DNA from 3 places in the Pseudomonas aestiva genome. Region 1 is predicted to be linked to each of the others. Evidence: predicted binding sites of a transcription regulator. Region 1 holds the regulator's gene; each other region holds the start of a gene.
The links. The regulator sigma-54, encoded in region 1, starts transcription at its own class of promoters, with help from an activator protein. The targets are predictions, from matches to a motif close to ANTGGCATNNANNTTGCTNT.
Positions count from the first base shown of each region.

Region 2: a site for sigma-54 is predicted at 2,956-2,975, ahead of glnA (glutamate--ammonia ligase). Genes of this name have one in related genera too.
Region 3: a site for sigma-54 is predicted at 2,743-2,762, ahead of flgA (flagellar basal body P-ring formation chaperone FlgA). Genes of this name have one in related genera too.

Region 1 is NZ_CP150916.1:1,351,545-1,357,050, reverse strand. Features, by position in the region: gene AABM56_RS06250 (KpsF/GutQ family sugar-phosphate isomerase) at 1-425, shown strand, start outside; gene lptC (LPS export ABC transporter periplasmic protein LptC) at 508-1,080, shown strand; gene lptA (lipopolysaccharide transport periplasmic protein LptA) at 1,067-1,609, shown strand; gene lptB (LPS export ABC transporter ATP-binding protein) at 1,606-2,334, shown strand; gene AABM56_RS06230 (RNA polymerase factor sigma-54) at 2,437-3,936, shown strand; gene raiA (ribosome-associated translation inhibitor RaiA) at 4,028-4,336, shown strand; gene ptsN (PTS IIA-like nitrogen regulatory protein PtsN) at 4,355-4,819, shown strand; gene rapZ (RNase adapter RapZ) at 4,821-5,506, shown strand, end outside.
Region 2 is NZ_CP150916.1:369,923-375,428, forward strand. Features, by position in the region: gene AABM56_RS01715 (DUF4124 domain-containing protein) at 82-720, opposite strand; gene AABM56_RS01720 (DUF4124 domain-containing protein) at 720-1,238, opposite strand; gene glnA (glutamate--ammonia ligase) at 1,399-2,805, opposite strand; gene thiI (tRNA uracil 4-sulfurtransferase ThiI) at 3,191-4,645, shown strand; gene typA (translational GTPase TypA) at 4,803-5,506, shown strand, end outside.
Region 3 is NZ_CP150916.1:3,381,422-3,386,927, forward strand. Features, by position in the region: gene AABM56_RS15685 (STY4528 family pathogenicity island replication protein) at 1-621, shown strand, start outside; gene cheR (protein-glutamate O-methyltransferase CheR) at 902-1,729, opposite strand; gene AABM56_RS15695 (chemotaxis protein CheV) at 1,772-2,704, opposite strand; gene flgA (flagellar basal body P-ring formation chaperone FlgA) at 2,938-3,531, shown strand; gene flgM (flagellar biosynthesis anti-sigma factor FlgM) at 3,691-3,999, shown strand; gene AABM56_RS15710 (flagella synthesis protein FlgN) at 4,060-4,527, shown strand; gene AABM56_RS15715 (flagellar regulator YcgR PilZN domain-containing protein) at 4,616-5,350, shown strand; gene AABM56_RS15720 (MFS transporter) at 5,393-5,506, opposite strand, start outside.

The sequences.
Region 1 (5,506 bases):
TCGCCTTTTCCCATCCGGGCGGCGCCCTGGGTCGGCGCCTGCTGCTGAAGGTGGAAAACGTCATGCATGCCGGCGTCGACCTGCCGCAGGTCAGCGAAGACACCCTGGTTTCCGATGCCCTGCTGGAGATGTCGCGCAAGGGACTGGGCATGACCAGCGTGCTCGGCACCGATGGTCGTCTGGCCGGCATCTTCACCGACGGCGATCTGCGTCGCGCCCTGGATCGCGGCATCGACGTGCGCACCACGGCGATCGCAACCGTGATGACCCGCGGAGGTCGAACCGCCAGGGCGCAGATGCTCGCCGCCGAGGCGCTGAAGATCATGGAAGAGCACAAGATCAACGCGCTGGTGGTGATCGATGACGAGCACCGGCCGATCGGCGCCCTCAACATGGGTGACCTGCTACGCGCCGGGGTGCTGTAGGCCGGGTTATACTGCCCGACTAATACGCCGCAATCTCGTGTTCAACCCGCCGCCCCTGGTGCGGCCCACCACAGGTACCCTCATGTTTCGCAGCTTGCGCCGCCCCGTGCTGTTGGTCCTGATCGCCGCCGCGCTCATCGCGATCGGCTACTGGAACATCCTGCCGCAGCGCTTCGTCGATGCTCCGGCCTCGTCGACCCCGCAAGACAGCGCCATCGACGGCTATGCCCTCAATACCCGGACGATCCAGTATCGCCTGGACGGCAAGATCCAGTACGAACTCAAGGCGGAGCGCAGCGAACACGTCAAGGCGACCGACGTCACCCTGGTGACCCGGCCCGACATGCTGGCCTTTCGCGGCACCGACTATCCCTGGCACATTCGCAGTGCCCGCGCCGAGGTCGCCCCCGGTGGCAGTCAGGCGGAGCTGATCGATGACGTGCGCGTCGAGCGTACCGATGAAAAAGGCCGCCCGGTGGTGTTGACCACCACCCGCATGACCGTCTTTCCTGACAAACAATATGCGCAAACCGAGCAAGCCGTTAGAATCGAGGCCGCCAATGGGGTGACCACGGCCAATGGCATGAAAGCGTATCTAGAAGACGGCAGAATGCTCCTGCTGTCCAACGTAAGAGGCCAGCATGAGGTTCGTTAAAACCCTCCCCTTCCTGTTCACCCTCGGCGCCACCTTTGGCAGTGCCGCGGCTTGGGCCCTGCCGACCGATCGCACCCAGCCGATCCGCGTGCAGGCCGACAGCGCCGAGCTCGACGACAAGCAGGGCGTGGCCGTGTACCGCGGAGACGTGGTCATCACCCAGGGCAGCATGAAGATCACCGGCAACACGGTGACCTTGACCCAGGACAATCAGGGCAACATCAAGGTCGCCACCGCAGTGGGCAAACCGGCCTACTACGAGCAGAAGCCTTCGGCGGACAAGGACATCGTCAAGGCCTATGGTCTGACGATCCAGTATTTCGCCCAGGAAAATCGCATCATCCTGATCGACCAGGCCAAGGTGGTCCAACAGGGCAACACCTTCGAAGGCGAGAAGATCGTCTATGATACCCAGCGCCAGATCGTCAACGCCGGGCGCGCCAACGGTAGCAAGGTCACCACGCCGCGGCCGCGCATCGACATGGTCATCCAGCCCAAGGATCAGCAGCAGTCGGGGCAGGGACAATGACGGTCACGCTCAAAGCCCAGCATCTGGCCAAGAGCTACAAGGGTCGTCAGGTCGTTCGCGACGTCAGCGTCAGCATCGACAGCGGCCAGATCGTCGGCCTGCTCGGTCCGAACGGCGCCGGCAAGACCACCTGTTTCTACATGATCGTCGGCCTGGTCAAGGCCGATCAGGGTCGCGTGCTGATCGACGATCAGGATGTCACCGCCCTGCCCATGCATGGCCGGGCCCGCGCCGGGATCGGCTACCTGCCGCAGGAAGCCTCGATCTTTCGCAAGCTGACCGTGGCCGACAACATCCTCGGCATCCTGGAAACCCGCAAGGATCTGGACAAGGCCGGTCGCCTGCGCGAACTGGAAAGCCTGCTGCAGGAATTCCACATCACCCATATCCGCGACAATCGCGGCATGAGCCTGTCGGGTGGCGAAAGACGTCGCGTCGAGATCGCTCGCGCCCTGGCCACCGCACCCAAGTTCATCCTGCTGGACGAACCCTTCGCTGGCGTGGACCCCATCTCGGTGGGCGACATCAAGCAGATCATTCGCCACCTCAAGGCCAAGGGCATCGGTGTGCTCATCACCGACCACAATGTCCGGGAAACCCTGACCATCTGCGAAACGGCCTACATCGTCAACGACGGCCAGCTCATCGCCGAGGGTACCGCCGAGGAAGTCCTCGCCAACGATCTGGTCAAGGAAGTCTATCTGGGCCACGAATTCCGCCTCTAGGCAAACCCGGGGAAACAAGGCATATAATTTGCTAACGCTCGCAGGGTTCGCGAGGTTCGGTGGCGCTGTTCGCGTCGGTAGACAAGGTGTATTTCCGCAGCCATGAAACCATCGCTAGTCCTCAAGATGGGCCAGCAGCTGACGATGACGCCGCAGCTGCAACAAGCCATACGTCTGCTTCAGCTCTCGACGCTCGACTTGCAGCAGGAAATCCAGGAAGCCCTGGAATCCAATCCGATGCTGGAACGCCAGGAAGAAGGTGAAGACTTCGACCAGAGCGAAGCCTCGAGCGAAGGCGATGAGAGCTCGGGCGCGGGCAACCTGGAAACCACCTTCAAGGAAACCTCGGTCGCCGTCAACGAGATGGCCGACGACTCCGAATGGAGCGAGCGTATTCCCAGCGACAGCGAGCTGCCGGTCGATACCGCCTGGGAAGACATCTACCAGACCAGCGCCAGCAGCCTGCCCAGCAATGACGACGACGAGTGGGACTTCACCACCCGCACCTCGGCGGGCGAGAGCCTGCAGACCCACCTGCTCTGGCAACTCAACCTGGCGCCCATGTCGGATCTCGATCGCCTGATCGCCGTGGCGATCATCGACGGCATCGACACCGACGGCTATCTGCAGGAAAGCCTCGAAGACATCCATGCCTCGCTGGATCCCGAGCTGGAAGTCGATCTCGATGAAGTCGAGGTGGTGCTCAGACGCGTCCAGCAATTCGAGCCGGCCGGCGTCGCCGCCCGCAATCTGCGCGAATGCCTGCTGATCCAGCTGGCCCAGCTACCGGCCAATCTCCCCCTGCTCGGCGAGGCCAGGCGCCTGGTCAGTGACTATCTCGATCTGCTCGGCAGCCGCGACTATGCGCAGCTGATGCGGCGCATGAAGATCAAGGAAGACGAGCTCAAGCCCGTCATCGAACTGATCCAGACCCTGCATCCGCGCCCCGGCTCGCAGATCGAATCCGGCGAAGCCGAATACGTGGTGCCGGACGTCATCGTCCGCAAGCACAACGAGCGCTGGCTGGTGGAGCTCAATCAGGAAGCCGTGCCGCGTCTGCGGGTCAATCCCCAGTACGCCGGCTTCGTCAAGCGCGCCGACAGCAGCGCCGACAACACCTACATGCGCAACCAGCTGCAGGAAGCGCGCTGGTTCATCAAGAGCCTGCAGAGCCGCAACGAGACCCTGATGAAGGTGGCGACCCAGATCGTCGAGCACCAGCGCGGTTTTCTCGAATACGGTGAAGAGGCGATGAAGCCGCTGGTCCTGCATGACATCGCCGAGGCGGTGGGCATGCATGAGTCGACCATCTCCCGGGTGACCACCCAGAAGTTCATGCACACCCCGCGTGGCATCTACGAACTCAAGTATTTCTTCTCCAGCCACGTCAGCACCGCCGAGGGGGGCGAATGCTCCTCCACCGCGATCCGCGCGATCATCAAGAAATTGGTGGCGGCGGAAAACGCGAAAAAGCCGTTGAGTGACAGCAAGATCGCTGGTTTACTGGAATCGCAAGGTATACAAGTCGCTCGTCGCACGGTGGCTAAGTATCGGGAATCCCTGGGTATCGCTCCGTCCAGCGAACGCAAGCGTCTCATCTGACGCGTCCTGATGTGTGACCGTGCTTCGTTCGATCCTTGTCATGTCGGCGAGCAGCTTCGCCGATCGCAGCCCGGCAATAAGGAGAAGCGGTATGCAAGTCAACATCAGTGGCCATCAGCTTGAAGTGACAGAAGCCCTGCGTGACTACATCGGCGAGAAACTCGCCCGCCTCGAACGGCACTTCGACCGTATCACCAACGTCCAGGTCATCCTGGAAGTGGACAAGCTCAAGCAGAAAGCCGAAGCCACCCTGCACGTCGCCGGCGCCGCGGTGGTTGCCAATGCCGAGCACGACGACATGTATGCCGCCATCGATCTCCTGGCCGACAAGCTCGACCGTCAACTGATTAAACACAAGGAAAAATCGATCGAACGCCAGCAGGGCGTCGGCGTCCGCTGAGGTTTCGATCGCCGCTTTATGATCAGACTCGAAAACATCCTGACCCCCGGCCGCACCCAGACGGGTGCGCCGGGTGGCAGCAAAGCCGCTGTACTGGAACGCATTGCCGAACTGGCCGCGCAGGAACTGCCCGGCCACGACGCGGCGCACATCCATGAATGCCTGATGGCGCGCGAGCGCCTGGGCTCGACCGGTTTCGGCAATGGCATTGCCATTCCCCACTGCCGCCTGGCGGGTCTGCAACAACCGCTGTGCGTGCTCTTCCACCTGCAGCAACCGGTGGACTTCGATTCCCTGGACGGCGCTCCGGTAGACCTGGTGTTCGTCCTGCTGGTCCCAGAAGCCGCCACCGAGCAGCACCTCACCCTGCTGCGCCAGATCGCCGGCATCCTCGATCGCGCCGACATCCGCGAGCGGCTGCGCAAGGCCAGGGATAGCCAGGCGCTCTATCAGATCGTCGTCGAGGCCCAGAGCGGACACTGACATGCACCTCATCATCGTGAGCGGACGTTCCGGGTCGGGCAAGAGTACGGCGCTCAACGTGCTTGAGGACAATGGCTTCTATTGCATCGACAACCTGCCGGCCAGTCTGCTGCCCGATCTGGCCCAGCATGCGCTGACCGACATGGAGCGCCCCCAGCCCAAGGTCGCCCTATCCATCGATGCGCGCAACCTGCCCAGTCAGTTGCAACGCTTTCCCGAATTGCTCGAACAGGTGCGCAGTCGCAACATCCGATGCGACGTCCTCTACCTGGATGCCGATGACCAGGCGCTGCTCAAGCGCTTTTCCGAGACGCGCCGCCGGCATCCGCTGTCGAACCAGGAAAGGTCCCTGGCCGAAGCTATCCATGACGAGCAGGTGCTGCTGTCGCCCATCGCCGACCTGTCCGACCTGAAGATCGACACCACCCACCTGAATCTCTATCAGCTGCGTGACATCCTCAAGTTGCGCCTGCTGAACGCGCCGGAGCCCGGTACCGCCTACCTGGTGGAATCCTTTGGCTTCAAGCGCGGGCTGCCGGTGGACGCGGACATGGTGTTCGATGTGCGCTTCCTGCCCAATCCCTACTGGAAACCGGACCTGCGCGACTTTTCCGGACTGGATGCGCCGGTACGCGACTATCTCGAGCAACAGCCCGAGGTAGAGACCCTGTACAATGACATCCGCGA
Region 2 (5,506 bases), 980 kb from region 1:
ACAGCCGCCGCGCGACAGGCGGAACGAAACCGTATTTGTATCAAGATGGTGCACAATGAAAAAGCGCACCAAATAGGTGCGCTAGAGGAAGGGTAGCCAGGATTTCCTAGGTTCGGGCGGTTTCAGGTCCAGTGGGCATTCCGGGCGCTTGCCCCAGTCCTTGTCGCTACAGGGATGGGCCAGGCGCTTCTGCTCCAGCGAAGGGCGGCGCAGGTGGAAGGGCTGCGCCGGCGTCCGCTCCAGCACGTTGCCATCGGCGGCGAGGATCTCCGCCACCAGACTGTGGCTGCCGCGATCCAGATTGCCCAGGGGAAACACCGGACTGTGCCCGACACCGGCTTCCTTGTCGTCCAGCAGCAGCCGGTAGCTGTGCCCCGGCTGCAACGCCGGCTCGCTGACCAGGCTGACGATGAGTTGCCCTTCCTGATCTATCACCGTGGCATCGGGCTCGGGTACCAGGATGCGCAGCATCTGGTAGCGGAAGGGCGCTGTCTTGGCGGGCCTGGCCGCCGGGGCGGCGGGTGTCGGACTCAGCTTGCGGGTCGGCTGGCCCTGCTGGTTGAGATTGTTGGGCACCGTGAGCGGCACCTGGGTCGCCTTGACGCCCTTGGGTGGCTGGTCGGTGTAGACCCGATTGCCTTCCTTGTCGACATAGCTGTAGACCGCCGCCTGGACAGGCGGCAGCAGGCAGAGCAGCAGCAGGATCAGCAGCGGACGCATCAGCGGGCCGGGCTGTTGACGCTGATGCGCTGCACGGTCACGGTCTTCTCGGCACTGGTCTGGATCACCTCGCCGTTGCCGGACAGCACCTGGGCCGCGAAGCGGTGCTCGCCGCGCTCCAGATTGGCCACGCCGAAGCGGGTGCTCTGACCGGGGCTGCCATAGGGTGCGCCGTCCACCAGCAATTGCAGCGACTGCCCCGGGCCCAGGGCCGGTTCCACGGCTACCCCCACCGAGAAGGTGCCGTTGTTGGCGCGGATGGCCTCATCGTCGGGCACATTGACTTCCAGACGGCTGAAGGCCGGGCCGGCAGGGGTCGTCGCCGCAGGCGCACTGGGGATGGGCGGTGCCGGTCGTGGATTGTCCACGGTGTTGGTGGGCGCCACCTGCACCGGCTTGGCATTGGCCGAGGGCTGGTCGCTGAATACCGTGTTGCCTTCGGCATCCACCGACTTGTAGATCGCGGCCTGGGCGGAGCAGGCGAGGCAGAGCAGACAGCAGGCAAGCAGGCGAGGCATGGCGGAATCTCGGCCGGGCGATGGAGATCAAGGGTAGCAGGCGCGTCGTGTGGGCAGGTAGGCAGCTCGGCCGCTCCGCGCTGGCGTCGGTCGCGGCAATTTTCCCAGGGCAAAAGAAAAGGCCTCCCGAAGGAGGCCTCTTTCAATTACCGCAGCGGGTTCAGACGCTGTAGTACAGGTCGTATTCCAGCGGGTGCACGAAGGTACGCACCTTGATCTCTTCCTCGGACTTCAGCTCGATGTAGGCATCGATGAACTCGTCGGTGAAGACGCCGCCCTTGGTCAGGAACGCGCGACCGGCGTCCAGGGCTTCCAGGGCTTCCTTCAGGCTGCCGCAGACCTGCGGGATCTTCTTGCCTTCTTCCGGCGGCAGATCGTACAGGTTCTTGTCGGCGGCATCGCCGGGGTGGATCTTGTTCTGGATACCGTCCAGGCCGGCCATCAGCAGGGCGGCGAAGCACAGGTAGGGGTTGGCGGCCGGATCCGGGAAGCGGGCTTCGATGCGGCGGGCTTTCGGGCTCGACACATAGGGGATACGGATGGAGGCGGAGCGGTTACGGGCCGAGTAGGCCAGCATGACCGGAGCTTCGAAGCCGGGCACCAGACGCTTGTAGCTGTTGGTGGACGGATTGGTGAAGCCGTTCAGCGCCTTGCCGTGCTTGATGATGCCGCCGATGAAGTACAGAGCGGTATCGGACAGGCCGGCATAGCCTTCGCCGGCGAAGGTGTTCTTGCCATCCTTGGAGATGGACATGTGCACGTGCATGCCGGAGCCGTTGTCGCCGTACAGGGGCTTGGGCATGAAGGTGGCAGTCTTGCCGTAGGCATCGGCCACGTTGTGCACGACGTACTTCAGGGTCTGGGTCTCGTCGGCCTTCTTGACCAGGGTGTTGAACTGCACACCGATCTCGTTCTGGCCAGCGGTCGCCACTTCGTGGTGGTGGACTTCCACGACCAGGCCCATCTCTTCCAGGGCGTTGCACATGGCGGTACGGATTTCGTGGTCGTGATCGACCGGCGGCACCGGGAAGTAGCCGCCCTTGACGCCCGGACGGTGGCCCTTGTTGCCGGACTCGAAGTCGGCATCGGTATTCCAGGAAGCCTGCTCGGAGAAGATCTTGAACATGGAGCCGGAGATGTCCGACTTGAACTTCACTTCGTCGAAGATGAAGAACTCGGGCTCCGGGCCGACGAACACGGTGTCGCCGATACCGGTGGACTTCAGGTATTCCTCGGCAGCGCGGGCGATACCACGGGGGTCGCGCTCATAGGGCTGCATGGTGGAGGGTTCGATGATGTCGCAGACCAGGATCAGGGTCGGCTCTTCGGTGAAGGGATCCAGAACGGCGGTGCTGTCGTCGGGCAGCAGGATCATGTCGGAGGCTTCGATGCCTTTCCAGCCGGCGATGGAGGAGCCGTCGAACATCTTGCCGTGGGCGAAGAAGTCTTCGTCCAGCGCGTCACGCGCCGGCATGGTGACGTGTTGCTGCTTGCCTTTGGTGTCGGTGAAGCGCAGGTCTACCCACTTCACGTCGTTTTCTTTGATCAGTTGAACAGCCTTCGACATGGTTTCCTCCAGAGGAATTTCGGCCGGGAGCGGTTGGCGGTACTCCCGGTATCAGCTGTGCCCTTGAGGGGCGCTTCCGTACTGCCTGGTCAGCGACCGGCGTTCCACGAAAAGCGCCCTATGCTGGCCCAGGGGCGGCTGCCTCACAAGAGAGCAAGTTGTATGCCAGTGCCCTCAAATGGGCTGGAAGCCCTTCCTGACGCCAGTCGTGCCGTTTTCAGGCCAATCGGCGACGTATCTGCGCACCAAGTTGGTGCTTAAAAATTCATCACTGCACTCAAATGGCGCCTGAGGTGATTTTGTCGGCTGAATTCGAGTGCGTGATGGTTTTCAGGTATGATATTCGCCCTTTTCTTTCGCGTTACCCGCCCCCCGTTTCCCGCTCATGAAGCTCATCATCAAGGTCTTTCCGGAAATCACCATCAAGAGTCGCCCGGTGCGCAAGAATTTCATTCGCCAGCTGGTGAAGAACATTCGTGTCGTGCTGCGCGATCTGGATCCGGATGTCCGCGTGGAAGGGGTCTGGGACAACATCACCCTGGAGACCGCGCTCGCCGAGCCGCGGCTGCTGGCGGAGCTGAAGCAGCGGCTGGCCTGCACCCCTGGCATCGGCCAGTTTCTCGAGGTGCACGAGTATCCGCTGGGCGATTTCGACTCGATTCTCGAGTTGTGCGTCCGCCACTTCGGCGAGCGGGTGCGCGGCAAGGTGTTCTCGGTGCGCTGCAAGCGTGCCGGTCGCCATGACTTTTCCTCGATGGACGTCGAGCGCCATGTCGGCGGTGGCCTGCGCGAACGCTGCGGCGGCGCCGGCATCGCCCTGAAGAATCCCGAGGTGAACGTCCGCCTGGAGATCCGTGACCAGCGGCTGTTCATCATCGACGAGCACCACGAAGGGCTGGGCGGTTATCCGCTGGGCGCCCTGGAGCAGGTGCTGGTGCTGATGTCCGGTGGTTTCGACTCCACCGTGGCCGCCTATCAGATGATGAGACGCGGGATGGTCAGCCATTTCTGCTTCTTCAATCTCGGCGGGCGCGCCCACGAACTGGGCGTGATGGAAGTGGCCCACTATCTCTGGGAGAAGTACGGCCGCTCCCAGCGCGTGCTGTTCATCAGCGTGCCCTTCGAGGAAGTGGTGGGGCAGATCCTCACCCAGTGCGACGACAGCCACATGGGCGTGATCCTCAAGCGCATGATGCTGCGTGCGGCCAGTCGTATCGCCGAGCAGCTGCAGATCGAGGCGCTGGTGACCGGCGAAGCCGTCTCCCAGGTCTCCAGCCAGACCCTGACCAACCTGGCGGTGATCGACAAGGCCACCGATACCCTGGTGCTGCGCCCGCTGCTGGCCAGCCACAAGCAGGACATCATCGACACCGCCCAGCGCATCGGCACCGCCGACTTCGCCAAGCACATGCCCGAGTACTGCGGCATCATCTCGGTGAATCCCACCACCAAGGCCAAGGCCCTGCGGGTGGAGCACGAGGAAGGCAAGTTCGATATGGCGGTGCTCGACGCCGCCCTGGAACGCGCGCGCTTCATCACCGTCGACAAGGTGATCGAGGAACTGGGCAAGGACGTGCAGGTGGAAGAGGTGGACCAGCCGCTGCCCGGGCAGGTCGTGGTGGACATTCGCCATCCCGACGCCCAGGAAGACCTGCCGCTGGAGCTGCCCGGCATCGAGGTGCAGACCCTGCCGTTCTTCGCGCTGAACAGCCGTTTCAAGGAACTGGACGAGAATCGCCAGTACCTTCTCTATTGCGACCGCGGGGTGATGAGCCGGCTGCACGCCCATCACCTGCTCACCGAAGGGCACGCCAATGTGCGCGTTTATCGTCCGGCCTAAGCAGCCGGGCCTGCTGGGTGGCAGTATCCGCCACCGCCCTCCCGACCCTTTCTAGCCCTCCGGCCACGTACCGGTCGGCCGCGTTTCGCGCCTTTGCAATCTCCGGCTGTCAGCCTGCTGGCTGAAGCTCCTTCATTTCTATACCGAGAACACCACTGTGATCGAGAATCTACGCAACATCGCCATCATCGCGCACGTCGACCATGGCAAGACCACCCTCGTCGACAAGCTGCTGCGCCTGTCCGGCACCCTGGACCGCAAAGAAGCGGAAAACGAGCGGGTGATGGACAGCAACGACCAGGAAAAGGAACGTGGCATCACCATCCTGGCCAAGAACACCGCGCTGAAGTGGGGCGACTACAACATCAACATCGTCGACACCCCCGGCCACGCCGACTTCGGTGGTGAGGTGGAGCGCGTGATGTCCATGGTCGACTCCGTGCTGCTGGTGGTCGACGCCCAGGACGGCCCCATGCCGCAGACCCGCTTCGTGACCCAGAAGGCCTTCAAGGCCGGCCTGCGTCCGATCGTGGTAGTCAACAAGATCGACCGTCCCGGCGCGCGTCCGGACTGGGTCATCGACCAGATCTTCGACCTGTTCGACAACCTCGGCGCCACCGATGAGCAGCTGGACTTCCCGATCGTCTACGCCAGCGCCCTGAACGGCATCGCCGGTCTGGACCACGAGAAGATGGACGACAACATGGATGCCCTGTTCCAGGCCATCGTCGACCACGTGCCGGCCCCCCAGGTCGATCTGGAAGGTCCCTTCCAGATGCAGATCTCCCAGCTGGACTACAACAGCTTCCTCGGCGTGATCGGCATCGGCCGCATCGCCCGTGGCCGCATCAAGGCCAACAC
Region 3 (5,506 bases), 2.0 Mb from region 1:
CATCTCAATCATGCGTTCGAGCAAAAGCAGCGCAGTGACGATGGGCAGGCTAGCCCTGATGACCTCGGGAGCTCTAGCTCCGAGGCGGTACAGATGGGGTCTGGCATAGGCCAAACTGGTCTGTCACAGACCAACGAAGTCCACGACGAACCCATTGGCCAATACAGTACGTACAGTAGTAAGACGTATAAAGTACGTACGTACCCTTCAGAGCTCGAAAGCACAGAGGGCAGCACTCCGCTTCCATCCTGTCTTGCGGGAGTTGATGAAAAGCAGTTGCAAGAGCTTCTAACTGGACTTGATGAGTTGGCGCTGGAGCAGCGTCAGCAGGTGTTGGCAGAACTGGAGGCCAGACACCGTAGCGGCGGCATACGCGACGTAGTGGCCTATGCCTTTGGCTTGATCAGACGAGCGCAGTCGGGAGGTTTCCGGCCTTATGCACTGCGAGACAGGCCGGCAATGCAGACCGTGGCGAACAGAGACCTCGGCATGGACCATCGTCCCCGCCCGGCACATCGAGTAGCCCCCGCAAAGCGCTCAACGCCCGAGATTGCCGAAAACCACATTGCGACGCTTCGCAAGATGCTCAACATGCCCGTGCGATGCAACGAATCAGGCTGAACGCGGAGAGGAACTTAAGACCTATCACCCCCGGCAGGTATAGGCGTGGCTGAGACTAGGCTGTGCTCAGGTTGTACAGCATGCCGGCAAGTTGCGTGGACGATAAAAGCCAACGCAGCACCGTGCATACCAACCGGAATGTTTAAAGCCGAGCAACAGCAGTCGCTTGGATGGGTACGGTTAGTACTAGGAACCAATTACAGCTAGATAGCACACAGAGCTGCAAAGTACCGCGAAGACCATGTGCTGAAATCCAGCTTTGCCACCCTCTATCGAATGCTTACTTGGCCTTGTAGATGATGCCCGGATTGCACTGCACCATCTGGTAGAGATCCGGCAGGCCGTTGAGGGCCTCGGAGGCGCCCAGGAACAGATAACCGCCCGGCTTGAGGGTACCGTGAATGCGCGTGAGGATGTCCTTCTTCACTTCAGCGGAGAAGTAGATCAGCACATTGCGGCAGAACACCATGTCGAATTTGCCGAGGCTGGCGTAGCTGTCCAGCAGATTTAGCGCGCGGAATTCGATACGGCTGCGAATCGCCGGCTTAACCGCCCAGCGATTCGGCTGGAGCACGTCAAAGTAGCGCTGCAAGCGCTCCTGGGATAGCCCTCGACCGATCGCCAGCGAATCGTACTCACCCGACTTGGCCGCGGTGAGAATGGCGCCGGAGAGGTCGGTCGCCACGATTTGCATACCGCCACGCCCCTGCCCCGCCGCGCTGCGCTCGAATTCGTCCATGGTCATGGACAGTGAATAGGGTTCCTGACCCGAAGAGCAGGCCGCCGACCAGACCCGCAGGCGCTGGCCGAAGGTGTTCTTGGTCAACTCCGGCAAGAGGCGGTTCTTCAGCACCTCGAAGGGATAGGTGTCGCGAAACCAGAGGGTTTCATTGGTCGTCATCGCATCGATGACCTTTTCCCGCAGACCGCCACGGGGCTGCATCTGGATGCGCTGCACCAACTCCGACAACGTCTTGATCCCCTCGGTCTCCATCAGCTTGTTGAGCCGACTGGAGACGAGGTACTGCTTGTTGTCACCGAGCAGGATCCCGCTGGATTTCTCGAGGAAATCACGAAAAAGCACAAAATCCGCGTTGACTGCTGACACTGCCGCTCCGCCTTCTGGATACCGGGATAGAGACGCCTTCACCTAGTGACTGTCGACCGCATTGATGCGCTCGGCTACCCGGGAGGCAAGATCATCGGGACGGAACTTGGCCAGGAAGTCGTCCGCACCGACCTTCTTGACCATCGCCTGGTTGAAGACGCCGGACAAGGAGGTATGCAGCAGTATATGCACTTTCTGCATCCGCGAATCATGACGGATTTCCGCCGTCAGGGTGTAGCCATCCATTTCCGGCATCTCGATGTCGGAAATGATCATCAGCAATTCCTCTTCCGGACGCTTGCCTTCCGCCACCATCGCCTGGAGAAAGTTCAGGGCCTGGCGACCGTCGTTGAGGGAGATGACCTCTACCCCGACGGTTTCCAGGCAGCGGCTCACTTGCTTGCGGGCCACCGAGGAGTCGTCGACGATCAGAACGCGCTTGGTGACGGCCTTGGCCTGTACCACTTCGCTGATGACGCCGGCCGACACGGTTTCGACCGACGGTGCGACTTCGGAGAGGATCTTTTCCACGTCGATGATCTCGACGAGCTGGTTGTCGACCCGGGTGACGGCGGTCAGGTAGTGGTCACGACCGGTCCCCTTGGGCGGCGGATTGATGCCTTCCCAGTTCATGTTGACGATTCGCTCCACCGAGCGCACCAGGAAGCCCTGCACCTTGGTGTTGTACTCGGTGATGATCACGAAGCAGTTGTTGATGTCTTCCAGCCCACGACGACCGGTAGCCATCGCCAGGTCGATGATGGGAAAGGTGCCGCCACGAATGCTGGCCACGCCCCGTACCACCGGACTGGATTTCGGCATCACGGTGAGTTTGGGGCACTGCAGCACCTCCTTCACCTTGAAGACGTTGATGCCGTAGAGCTGCGAGCCGTCCAGGCGGAACAGCAGCAGTTCCAGACGGTTCTGGCCCACCAGTTGGGTACGTTGGTTGACTGCGTCCAATACACCAGCCATTTGGCGACTCCTCTCGTTGCCACGGACCGGTTGGAAAACTCGGCACAGGGCTTGCTTAGATGTGACTCATGAAGATCGAAGCGACGTGTTTCCGACCTATGAAGAACTCTTGCCGCTGGGCTGCGAATCTTGTGTTGATCCTGACATGCCTGGGCGGAAAGGCCTATGCAGAAGGCGACTACACCTCATCTGACGAACTTATCGGCGCTGTCGAAAGTTTTCTTGAGGAGCGCGTGCAGGAATATTTGCTGGAGACCCATTCCAACGCTCGCCATGAAACCCAGATCAACTCCCTGGATCCCCGATTGCGCCTTGCCGCCTGCGACAAACCCCTGACGCTATCCCAACAGGGCAGCCCGACGCCGGTGGGCCGGATCAACGTCAAGGTGCGTTGCGAAGGCGGCAGTCCCTGGACGGTATTCGTGCCCGCTCAGGTCAAGCTGTATCGCCCGGTGGTGGTTACTCAGCAGCCGCTGTTGCGTGGCGCGGTGCTCGACGACCAGAACGTGGCCCTGGTGGAGCGCGATGTCGGCACCCTGACCCAGGGTTACCTGACCAGCCTGGAGCAGGTGATAGGTACCCAGCTGAAGCGTCAGGTGGTCAGCGAGCAGGTGCTGGCGCCCTCCTTTATCGAGCAGGCCGAACTCATCCGCAAGGGCGAACAGGTGGTGATCAATGCCCGCAGCGCTTCCTTCAGTATCCGCATGCAGGGCGAAGCCCTCAGCGCAGGCGCCAAGGATGAGGAGATTCGTGTACGCAACCTGAGCTCCAACCGGGTGATCCGCGGTCGGGTCGTCGATCAGGGGCAGGTGGAGGTGGCGCTTTAGCGAAGAAGTCAAAAGGAGTACCTTGGCGTCTGCATCCTGAACCTCTGCGCGTCATCCTGTCGAAGGATGTGACAAGGCGCACAGGTCTGCGGCTAAAGTTTCGGCATGGCACGCCGATAAGCCGGACATGCGAATGAGACGACACGAGGATCTTCACTCATGGCTCTAGATATCAATCGCCTGAATTCGTCCTCTACTGCGGGCATAGGCAACACCAAGGCGGCGTCCACCAAGGACGTGTCCACGGCTCAGACCAGCGACGTCAAGGCTACCAAGAGCACCGCCTCCGGCGAGTCGGTCAGCTTGAGCGCCGAGGCCAAGCAACTGAGCTCCTTGACGGCAGGGCTCAAGGATCTGCCGGTGGTCGACAGCGACAAGGTCAGCCGCCTGAAACAGGCCATCGCCGATGGCTCCTACAAGGTCGACAGCCAGAAGGTGGCCGACAAGCTGATGGCGTTCGAGTCCTGACGCCCGGCTCGGCATGGCCTTTCTGACGATCGCCACTAACGTTCGAACGGAAACCGCGCCATGCCCCATGCCAACTTGCTCGAGATCACCCGCCACGACATCGACCTGAGCGAGCAACTGCTGGCCCTGATCGAGCAGGAGTTCCAGGCCCTGAGCGAGCGCCAGCTCGATCGGCTGGAGGCCCTGCTGGGCACCAAGCAGATCCTGCTCAAACAGCTCGATCAGCACGCTCAGCAGCGTACCCTGCTGCTCCAGACCCATGGTCTGCGAGCGGATCTGCAGGGTTTGCAGGCCTACGCCGCCCAGCAGCCCGACGGGGAAGAATTGTTGGCACGCTCCAGTCAGCTCGCGCAGCTCATGGAGCAATGCAAGGCTCACAACGTCCGTAATGGCCAGATCATCCAGGCCAACCGCTTCGTGGTCGGCAAACTGCTCAATGTACTGCAGGGCACTTCGGCGCCCACGCTGTACAACCGTCGCGGCAGTCAGACCGGTGGCGGCTATCAGCGTCCCCTGAGCTCGGCTTGATCACGGGCATTCTCATGCCAGCGTTTTTCACTGTACAGATGGCGTTAAGCCAGTATCCTTGCTGACCGCTGTTTACAGGAGTTTCCAGGTGCAAGGCTCTTCCGCTAGCGACCATGCCGCTCAGCCACCCCAGGTCTATCGCTCCAAGGGCGAGATCCTGGCCTGCCTGCGGCCAGCGCAACAGCAGCATATTCCGCTGCGGATCACCTTCAATCGTCAGGGGCAGCAATTCCAGAGCTTCGTCGTCGAGATCGACGAGGCGAAGGGCTTGATCGCGCTGGATGAGTTCATCCCACGCGAGGCCGAACGTCTGCTCGAACAGGGCCAGTCGTTCCGGGTGGACAGCTTCCACGAAGGCATCAAGGTCACCTGGGAGATCAATCATCCGGTCGAGTTCAGCGAGCTGGATGGCAATCGCTGCTACTGGATCGGCCTGCCCACCGAACTCACCTATCACCAGCGGCGCAATGCCTATCGGGTCAAGTTGCTGCTGACCCAGCCGGCGACGGCGGAGCTGAGCCAGGGCAACAGCCCGATCCAGCTGCGAGGCCAGTTGATCGATCTGTCGGCCACGGGCTGCAAGCTGCGTTTCCCTGGCAACGTCACTCATCTGCTGCAAACGGGGCAGCAGGTACAGAGCTTCAGCGCGGAGTTGCCCATCGGAACGATCAACACCCCGGTGACCATTCGCCACGTGGCCTGTCCGGAGCGTATGGAATACAGCGACGTCGGCGTCTGCTTCAACAGCCTGACCGGCGCAGCCCAGCGCCAGATCGAGCGCTTCATCTACCAGTTGCAGCGAGAAAACCGCCGGTTCGAGTGACCGACCGGGCGTCCACGACTGCTGGACGCCCTCCTCCACCGCTCAGGGCGCCTTGGATTCAGGCGGGTTCTGCAGGAACTCGATCTCTTCCTGCAGCGGTGCTCCCTCCTCGACAGGCTCCTCCTCTACGACCGGCTCAGTGTGCATCTGGTCATG